Regions from separate parts of the Allobranchiibius huperziae genome, predicted to be linked through region 1. Evidence: predicted binding sites of a transcription regulator. Region 1 holds the regulator's gene; the other holds the start of a gene.
The links. Region 1 encodes HrcA, which represses chaperone genes, less so after heat shock. Its sites were predicted from a motif close to TTNGCACTCGNNNNNNNCGAGTGCNAA; they were not measured.
Positions count from the first base shown of each region.

Region 2: groES (co-chaperone GroES) is a predicted target of HrcA. The motif match lies at 1,191-1,217, and genes of this name have one in related genera.

Region 1 is NZ_JACCFW010000001.1:1,269,437-1,272,844, reverse strand. Features, by position in the region: gene HNR15_RS06075 (16S rRNA (uracil(1498)-N(3))-methyltransferase) at 1-138, opposite strand, end outside; gene dnaJ (molecular chaperone DnaJ) at 143-1,267, opposite strand; gene hrcA (heat-inducible transcriptional repressor HrcA) at 1,326-2,366, opposite strand; gene HNR15_RS06060 (DUF3097 family protein) at 2,487-3,362, shown strand; gene HNR15_RS06055 (NUDIX hydrolase) at 3,359-3,408, shown strand, end outside.
Region 2 is NZ_JACCFW010000001.1:771,178-774,585, forward strand. Features, by position in the region: gene HNR15_RS03675 (class I SAM-dependent methyltransferase) at 1-1,129, opposite strand, end outside; gene groES (co-chaperone GroES) at 1,377-1,670, shown strand; gene groL (chaperonin GroEL) at 1,820-3,408, shown strand, end outside.

The DNA of each region.
Region 1 (3,408 bases):
CAGCTGCACCGGCTCACCCGGCGCCATCCGGCGAACCCGCACGGCGTGGCGACCCTCCGGTCCCGTGAGCGTGATGACCGCGCCCGCGCTCGCCTGTGCCAGCGACCCGGGCTCGGCGTAGAACATCGGCGCGGTCACGGCGTCACTTCTGCTTGAACGCGTCGCGCAGCTTGCCCAGCAGGCCCTGGCCGACCGGCTGGAAGTTGGCCTCGGGCGACTCCTCGCCACGCTCCTTGGCCAGCAGCCGCAGCAATTCCTCCTGCTGGGTGTCCAGGCGGGTCGGCGTCCGCACGTTGGCGTGCACGAGCAGGTCACCGCGCACCCCCGAGCGCAACCGGGTGACGCCGAGCCCCTTCAGCGTGATGACGTCGCCGGGCTGGGTGCCCACGCGGATGCCCACCTCGCGGACTCCGTCGAAGGTCTCCAGGGGCAGCTCGGTGCCCAGCGCCGCCGCGGTCATCGGCAGCTCGACCGAGCAATGCAGGTCATCGCCCTGTCGCTGGAAGGTCGCGTGCTTGCGCACCCGGACCTCGATGTAGAGGTCGCCGGCCGGGCCGCCGCCGGGGCCGACCTCGCCCTCGCCGGTGAGCTGGATGCGGGTGCCGGTGTCGACGCCCGCGGGCACCTTGATCGTGATGGTGCGACGGTCGCGCACCCGGCCCTCGCCGGAGCACTCGAAGCACGGGTCGGTGATGACCTCACCGAAACCGCGGCACGCGGCGCAGGGGCGGGTCGTCATGACCTGACCGAGGAAGGAGCGCTGCACCTGCTGCACCTGGCCGGCGCCGTGGCACACGTCGCAGGTGCGCTTGCCGGTGCCGGCGCGGGCGCCGCTTCCCTCACACGTGTGACAGACCGCCGCCGTGTCGAAGGTGATGTCCTCCTCGCTGCCGAAGACCGCGGTCCGCAGGTCCACGTCGACGGGGATGAGCGCGTCCTGGCCGCGTTGGGCGCGCGAGCGCGGGCCGCCACCGCCGGCAGCCGTGCCGCCGAAGAACGCGTCCATGATGTCGCTGAAGGAGAATCCCTGGCCGAAGCCGGCAGCACCCTGGCCGCCGTACGGGTCCTGACCCATGTCGTACGACGACTTCTTCGCGGGGTCCGACAGCACGTCGTACGCCTGGGAGACGGCCTTGAACTCCTCGGACGCCTCGTCACCGGGGTTGACGTCCGGGTGGAGCTTGCGGGCGAGGCGGCGGTAGGCGCGCTTGATCTCTTCCGGGCTGGCGTCCCGTGAGACGCCGAGGACGGAGTAGTAGTCGTTCACGAAAATCCTTGTCAGCTGGTCGTCTTCAAGCAGTACATGACCGGTAGCGAACCGGCGGTCAGCGTTGGTCGAGAATCTCGGACACGTAGCGCGCGACCGCTCGAACGGCCGCCATCGTGCTGGGGTAGTCCATCCGGGTCGGACCGAGGACGCCGAGCCCGGCGGTCGAATCCGCTCCGTAGGTGGAACTGACCACCGAAGCGCCGCGCAGTCCGTCGACGGTGTTCTCGGCGCCGATGCGCACGGCCACCGAATCGCCGGACGCGCTGCTCGTCTGACTCATCTGTCCGAGTAAACGCAGCAGGACCACATGTTCTTCCAGCGCTTCGAGCACGGGGCCGATCGTCATCGGGAAGTCGCTGACGGAGCGGGCCAGGTGAGCGGTGCCCGCCAGCGCGACCCGCTCCTCCCGCTGCTGGGCCAGGGCGTCGGCCAGAACGGCGATCACCAGACCCGCGGTCTCGCGGTGCTCGGGGGCGATGCGGTCGATGACCGCCGGCAACAGACGAATGCCCTCGGACCAGGTCGCGCCGGCGACGGCCTCGTTGACCCGATCGCGCAGGGTCCGCAGCAACTGCTGACGGGCCTCGGTGACCAGGTCGACGTCCACCTGCACGATGCGCTGCTCGACCCGCCCGTTGGACAGGATCACCACGGCCATCAGGCGGTCGCCGTCGAGGGAGACCAGCTCGGTGTGCCGGATCGTCGCGGGGTTGAGCGAGGGGTACTGCATCACGGCGACCTGGTTGGTCAGTGACGACATCAGTCGTACCGTGCGATCCACCACGTCGTCGAGATCGACGGCCTGTGCGAGAAAGGTCTGCACTGCGGCGCGCTCCGCCCGGGACATCGGCTTGATCTCGTTCAGTCGGTCGACGAACGCGCGGTAGCCGGCGTCGGTGGGCACCCGGCCGGCGGAGGTGTGCGGGGCGGTGATCAGCCCCTCTTCCTCCAGGACGGCCATGTCGTTGCGGACGGTGGCGGCGCTCACCCCGAGGCGGTGACGGTCGAGCAGCGCCTTGGAACCCACGGGTTCGGACGTCGCGACGTAGTCCTGCACGATCGCGCGCAGGACGTGCTGACGGCGTTCTTCGCTCATGTCACCTCCCGAGTCGGTGTCGGCTGGCACTCCACTTCGTCGAGTGCCAAGTCTACGTGCTCCACGGCGCTGCGCCTGTCCTCCCTCCCGGCCTCGGCCAGGGGCCCCTACCCTCGTGCCGTGACCCCAGACCGCTACGGCGCCGACGTGCTCTCCGGTGACTGGCGCGCGCCCCGCCGCGGTCGGTCGGTATCCCTCCCGGCCGAGGTCGGCGTCGTCGTCGAGGACGTCGAGACCGGCTGGTGCGGGGCCATCACCCGCGTGGAGAAGGCCGGCGGGATGCACGTCGTGCACCTGGAGGACCGGCGCGGACGCAGCAAGGCGTTCCCGCTCGGTCCGGGGTTCCTGCTGGACGGCAGACCCGTGGAGCTGGTGGCGGTGAAGGACACCACCGCGATCGACGCCGCCCGCAAGGCCACCACCAGGACCGCCAGCGGCTCCCGTGCGGTGGCCGGCGTCACGGCTCGCGTCGCCGCCGGATCGCGCATCTTCGTCGAGGGCCGCCACGACGCGGAGCTGGTGGAGAAGGTCTGGGGCGACGACCTGCGGATCGAGGGGGTCGTGGTCGATCTGCTCGAGGGCGTCGACGACCTGACGTCGGTGATCCGCGACTTCAAGCCGACCGCTCGGCGCCGGATGGGCGTGCTCGTCGATCATCTGGTCCCCGGCACCAAGGAGGCCCGGATCGTCGCGGGGGCGATGGCGTCGCCGTACGCCGGAGAGCACGTCCTCGTCGTCGGCCACCCGTACATCGACGTGTGGCAGTCGGTGCGTCCCGAGCGGCTGGGCTGGCAGCAGTGGCCGGTGATCCCCCGCGGCCGGTCCTGGAAGCACGGGATCCTCGCCGAGCTCGGCTGGCCGCACGAATCCCAGGCCGACGTCGCGCGCGGGTGGAAGCAGATCCTCGCGACCGTGCGCACCTACGCCGACCTCCAGCCGGAGCTGCTCGGCCGGGTCGAGGAACTCATCGACTTCGTCACCGTGCCGTCGCCATGAGCTCCTCTGGTCGCCCTGCCGTGGGGTTCCGCGCGGAGCTGGTCGC
Region 2 (3,408 bases), 500 kb from region 1:
GCAGCTGGTCGGCGTCCAAGGAGACCCCGCGCTTCTTGATGGTGAGGGTGCCGGTGTCCCGGTCGCGCAACAACGCGCGAAGCCCCTTGAGGTTGTAGGGCATGGCGTCGGTGATGGCGTAGCGGCGCGCCCAGGGCAGCTGGACGTCGGCGAGCCCGGTGACGTACCCGACGCCCGGTGACAGCTCCCGGCCGTCGGCCGCGTTGACGAGGGCTCCCACGAGACCCGCCCGGATCACGGCGCGGTCCGGCTCGTAGAGGTAGGGGCCGAGGCGGGCGAGCTCCGCGGGCAGCGGCTGGGCGCCCAGTGCGTCGCGTTCGGTCACGAGCGCGGTGACATGCTCGCGCACGACGCAGGCGGTGCGCCCGGGCGTCCGCACGGTGGCGCCGGCCCAGAGCGCGCACTCCAGCACCTCCCCGTCGTACGACGTCCACTGCGCCTCGACCCCGGCCGGCACGGCCGCGTGCGGGAAGGACGGGCTGAGCTTGGCCCCGGCGGCGGGGGTGCGGGTGAGGTAGCCGCGGACGTCGTCCCACGATGGACTGATGTCCTCCAGCCGGAAGAGCCGGCGGGTGCGGCCCTGGGCGTCGGCCACCCCGGGCGTCCGTCGCGCAGGGTCGAGCCAGATGCCACAGCCGCGGGCGTCCTCACCGCTCGGGATCGCGACGTCGTGCGCGGCCGTGTGCTGCACCTGGGCCCGCGGCCAGTGGCGCAGGTTGACGGCGGCGATGGCCGCGGTCGCCTCGTCGGTGTCGACGGCTGTGAGGGCGATCCCGGCCTTCGCGAGCGCGATGGCGTCGGCCCCGATGCCGCAGCCCAGGTCGTAGACGTGGCGTACCCCGGCCTCGACGAACCGGGTCGCGTGGTGGGCGGCGATCCGTGTCCGGGTGGCCTGCTCCAGGCCGTCGCGGGTGAAGAGCATCTCGCGGGCCGCCGCACCGAACTTGGGCACGGCCCGGGCGCGCAGGTCGGACTGGGTGAGCGCCGCGGAGACCAGCTCGGCGTCGAAACCCTCGCCCCTCAACCTGGTGGCCAGGGACATCGCCTCGGACGCGTCGTACGGTGGCAGCGACTGCAGCAGACCCCACCCCTCGCCCGACGCGAGCCGGTGCACCAGGGCGGGATCCATGGCGGACATTCTGACGTACGACGCGCCCGTGACGACCGCTGCCGCGGCCCTTCGTGCGGGTTTGGCACTCGAGTTGCACGAGTGCTAACGCCCGGCATAGATTCAGGGCTGGCACTCCCCCTGGGACAGTGCCAGTGCAGGCACCGAGGCCGACCCCGCGACGGCGTCCTCGATCGGCCTTCACCGGCGAGGGCCCAGGGACCACCAACTCCCTGCCATCGGCAGGCCACCAAGGAAGGTCCCCACCGTGTCGGTCAACATCACGCCGCTCGAAGACCGCGTCGTCGTCAAGTCCGTCGAGGCCGAGCAGACCACCGCCTCCGGCCTGGTCATCCCGGACACCGCCAAGGAGAAGCCCCAAGAGGGCGAGGTCCTGGCCGTCGGCCCGGGTCGCATCGACGACCACGGCAACCGTGTCCCCCTGGACGTCGCCGTCGGCGACAAGGTCATCTACAGCAAGTACGGCGGCACCGAGGTGAAGTACTCCGGCGAGGAGCTGCTCATCCTCTCCGCCCGCGACATCCTCGCGGTCGTCAAGTAATTCCCGTCGTCACGTAGCTGACGACATCTCGTACGTCGCACGCCCCGGCTGTGGGCCCGTCATCAACACTGCCGGGCCCGCCGCCGGGGCGTCGTCGTACCAGCCGCCTGCCTCCCCGCACGCACCCACGAAACACTTAAGGACCACACATGGCTAAGACGCTGGAGTTCAACGACTCCGCCCGCAAGTCCCTCGAGCGCGGTGTCGACGCACTCGCGAACGCCGTCAAGGTGACGCTCGGCCCCAAGGGCCGCAACGTCGTCATCGACAAGAAGTGGGGCGCCCCCACGATCACCAACGACGGGGTGACCATCGCCCGCGAGGTCGAGCTGGACGACCCGTACGAGAACCTCGGCGCGCAGCTCGCCAAGGAGGTCGCCACCAAGACCAACGACGTCGCCGGTGACGGCACCACCACCGCCACGGTGCTCGCCCAGGCCATGGTCAAGGAAGGCCTGCGCAACGTCGCGGCCGGCGCCGCCCCGTCCGCGCTGAAGCGCGGCATCGACAAGGCCGTCGAGGCCATCAACGACCGCCTCCTCGCGACCGCGCGTGAGCTGGAGGGCAAGGACGAGATCGCCCAGGTCGCCACCCTGTCCGCGCAGGACAGCACGGTCGGCTCGCTCATCGCCGAGGCGTTCGACAAGGTCGGCAAGGACGGCGTCATCACGGTCGAGGAGTCCTCCACCGCGATCACCGAGCTGGACTTCACCGAGGGCATGCAGTTCGACAAGGGCTACATCAGCCCGTACTTCGTCTCCGACCCCGAGCGGATGGAGGCCGTCCTGGAGGACGCCTACGTCCTGATCAACCAGGGCAAGATCTCCGCCGTCGCCGACGTCCTTCCGCTGCTGGAGAAGGTCGTGCAGGCCGGCAAGCCGCTGCTGATCATCGCCGAGGACATCGACGGTGAAGCCCTGTCGACCCTGGTGGTCAACAAGATCCGCGGCACGTTCAACGTCGTCGCGGTCAAGGCGCCCGGGTTCGGCGACCGCCGCAAGGCCATGCTGCAGGACATCGCCATCCTCACCGGCGGCCAGGTCGTCGCCGAGGAGATCGGTCTGAAGCTGGACCAGGTCGGCCTCGAGGTACTGGGTCAGGCCCGTCGCACCGTCGTGACCAAGGACAACACCACGGTCATCGAGGGCCAGGGCGACTCCGCGGACGTCGACGGCCGCGTCAAGGAGCTCAAGGCCGAGATCGAGCGCACCGACTCCGACTGGGACCGCGAGAAGCTGCAGGAGCGGCTCGCGAAGCTGGCCGGCGGCGTCTGCGTCATCAAGGTCGGCGCGCACACCGAGGTGGAGCTCAAGGAGAAGAAGCACCGCATCGAGGACGCCATCTCCGCGACCCGGGCAGCCATCGAAGAGGGCATCGTCGCCGGTGGCGGCTCCGCTCTGGTGCACGCCTCGGCCGCGCTGCAGAACCTCGCGCTCGAGGGCGACGAGGCCACCGGTGCCGCACTGATCGGCAAGGCCGTGGTCGAGCCGCTGCGCTGGATCGCCGAGAACGCCGGCCTCGAGGGCTATGTCGCGGTCTCCAAGGTCCGCGACCTGGAGCCGGGCAACGGCCTGAACGCCGCCACCGGCGAGTACGGCGACCTGATCAAGTCCGGTGTCATCGACCCGGTTAAGGTCACCCGGTCGGCGCTGCGCAACGCCGCCTCGATCGCGTCGATGGTGCTCACCACCGACACGCTCGTGGTGGAGAAGAAGGAAGAGGACGATTCAGACGCCGG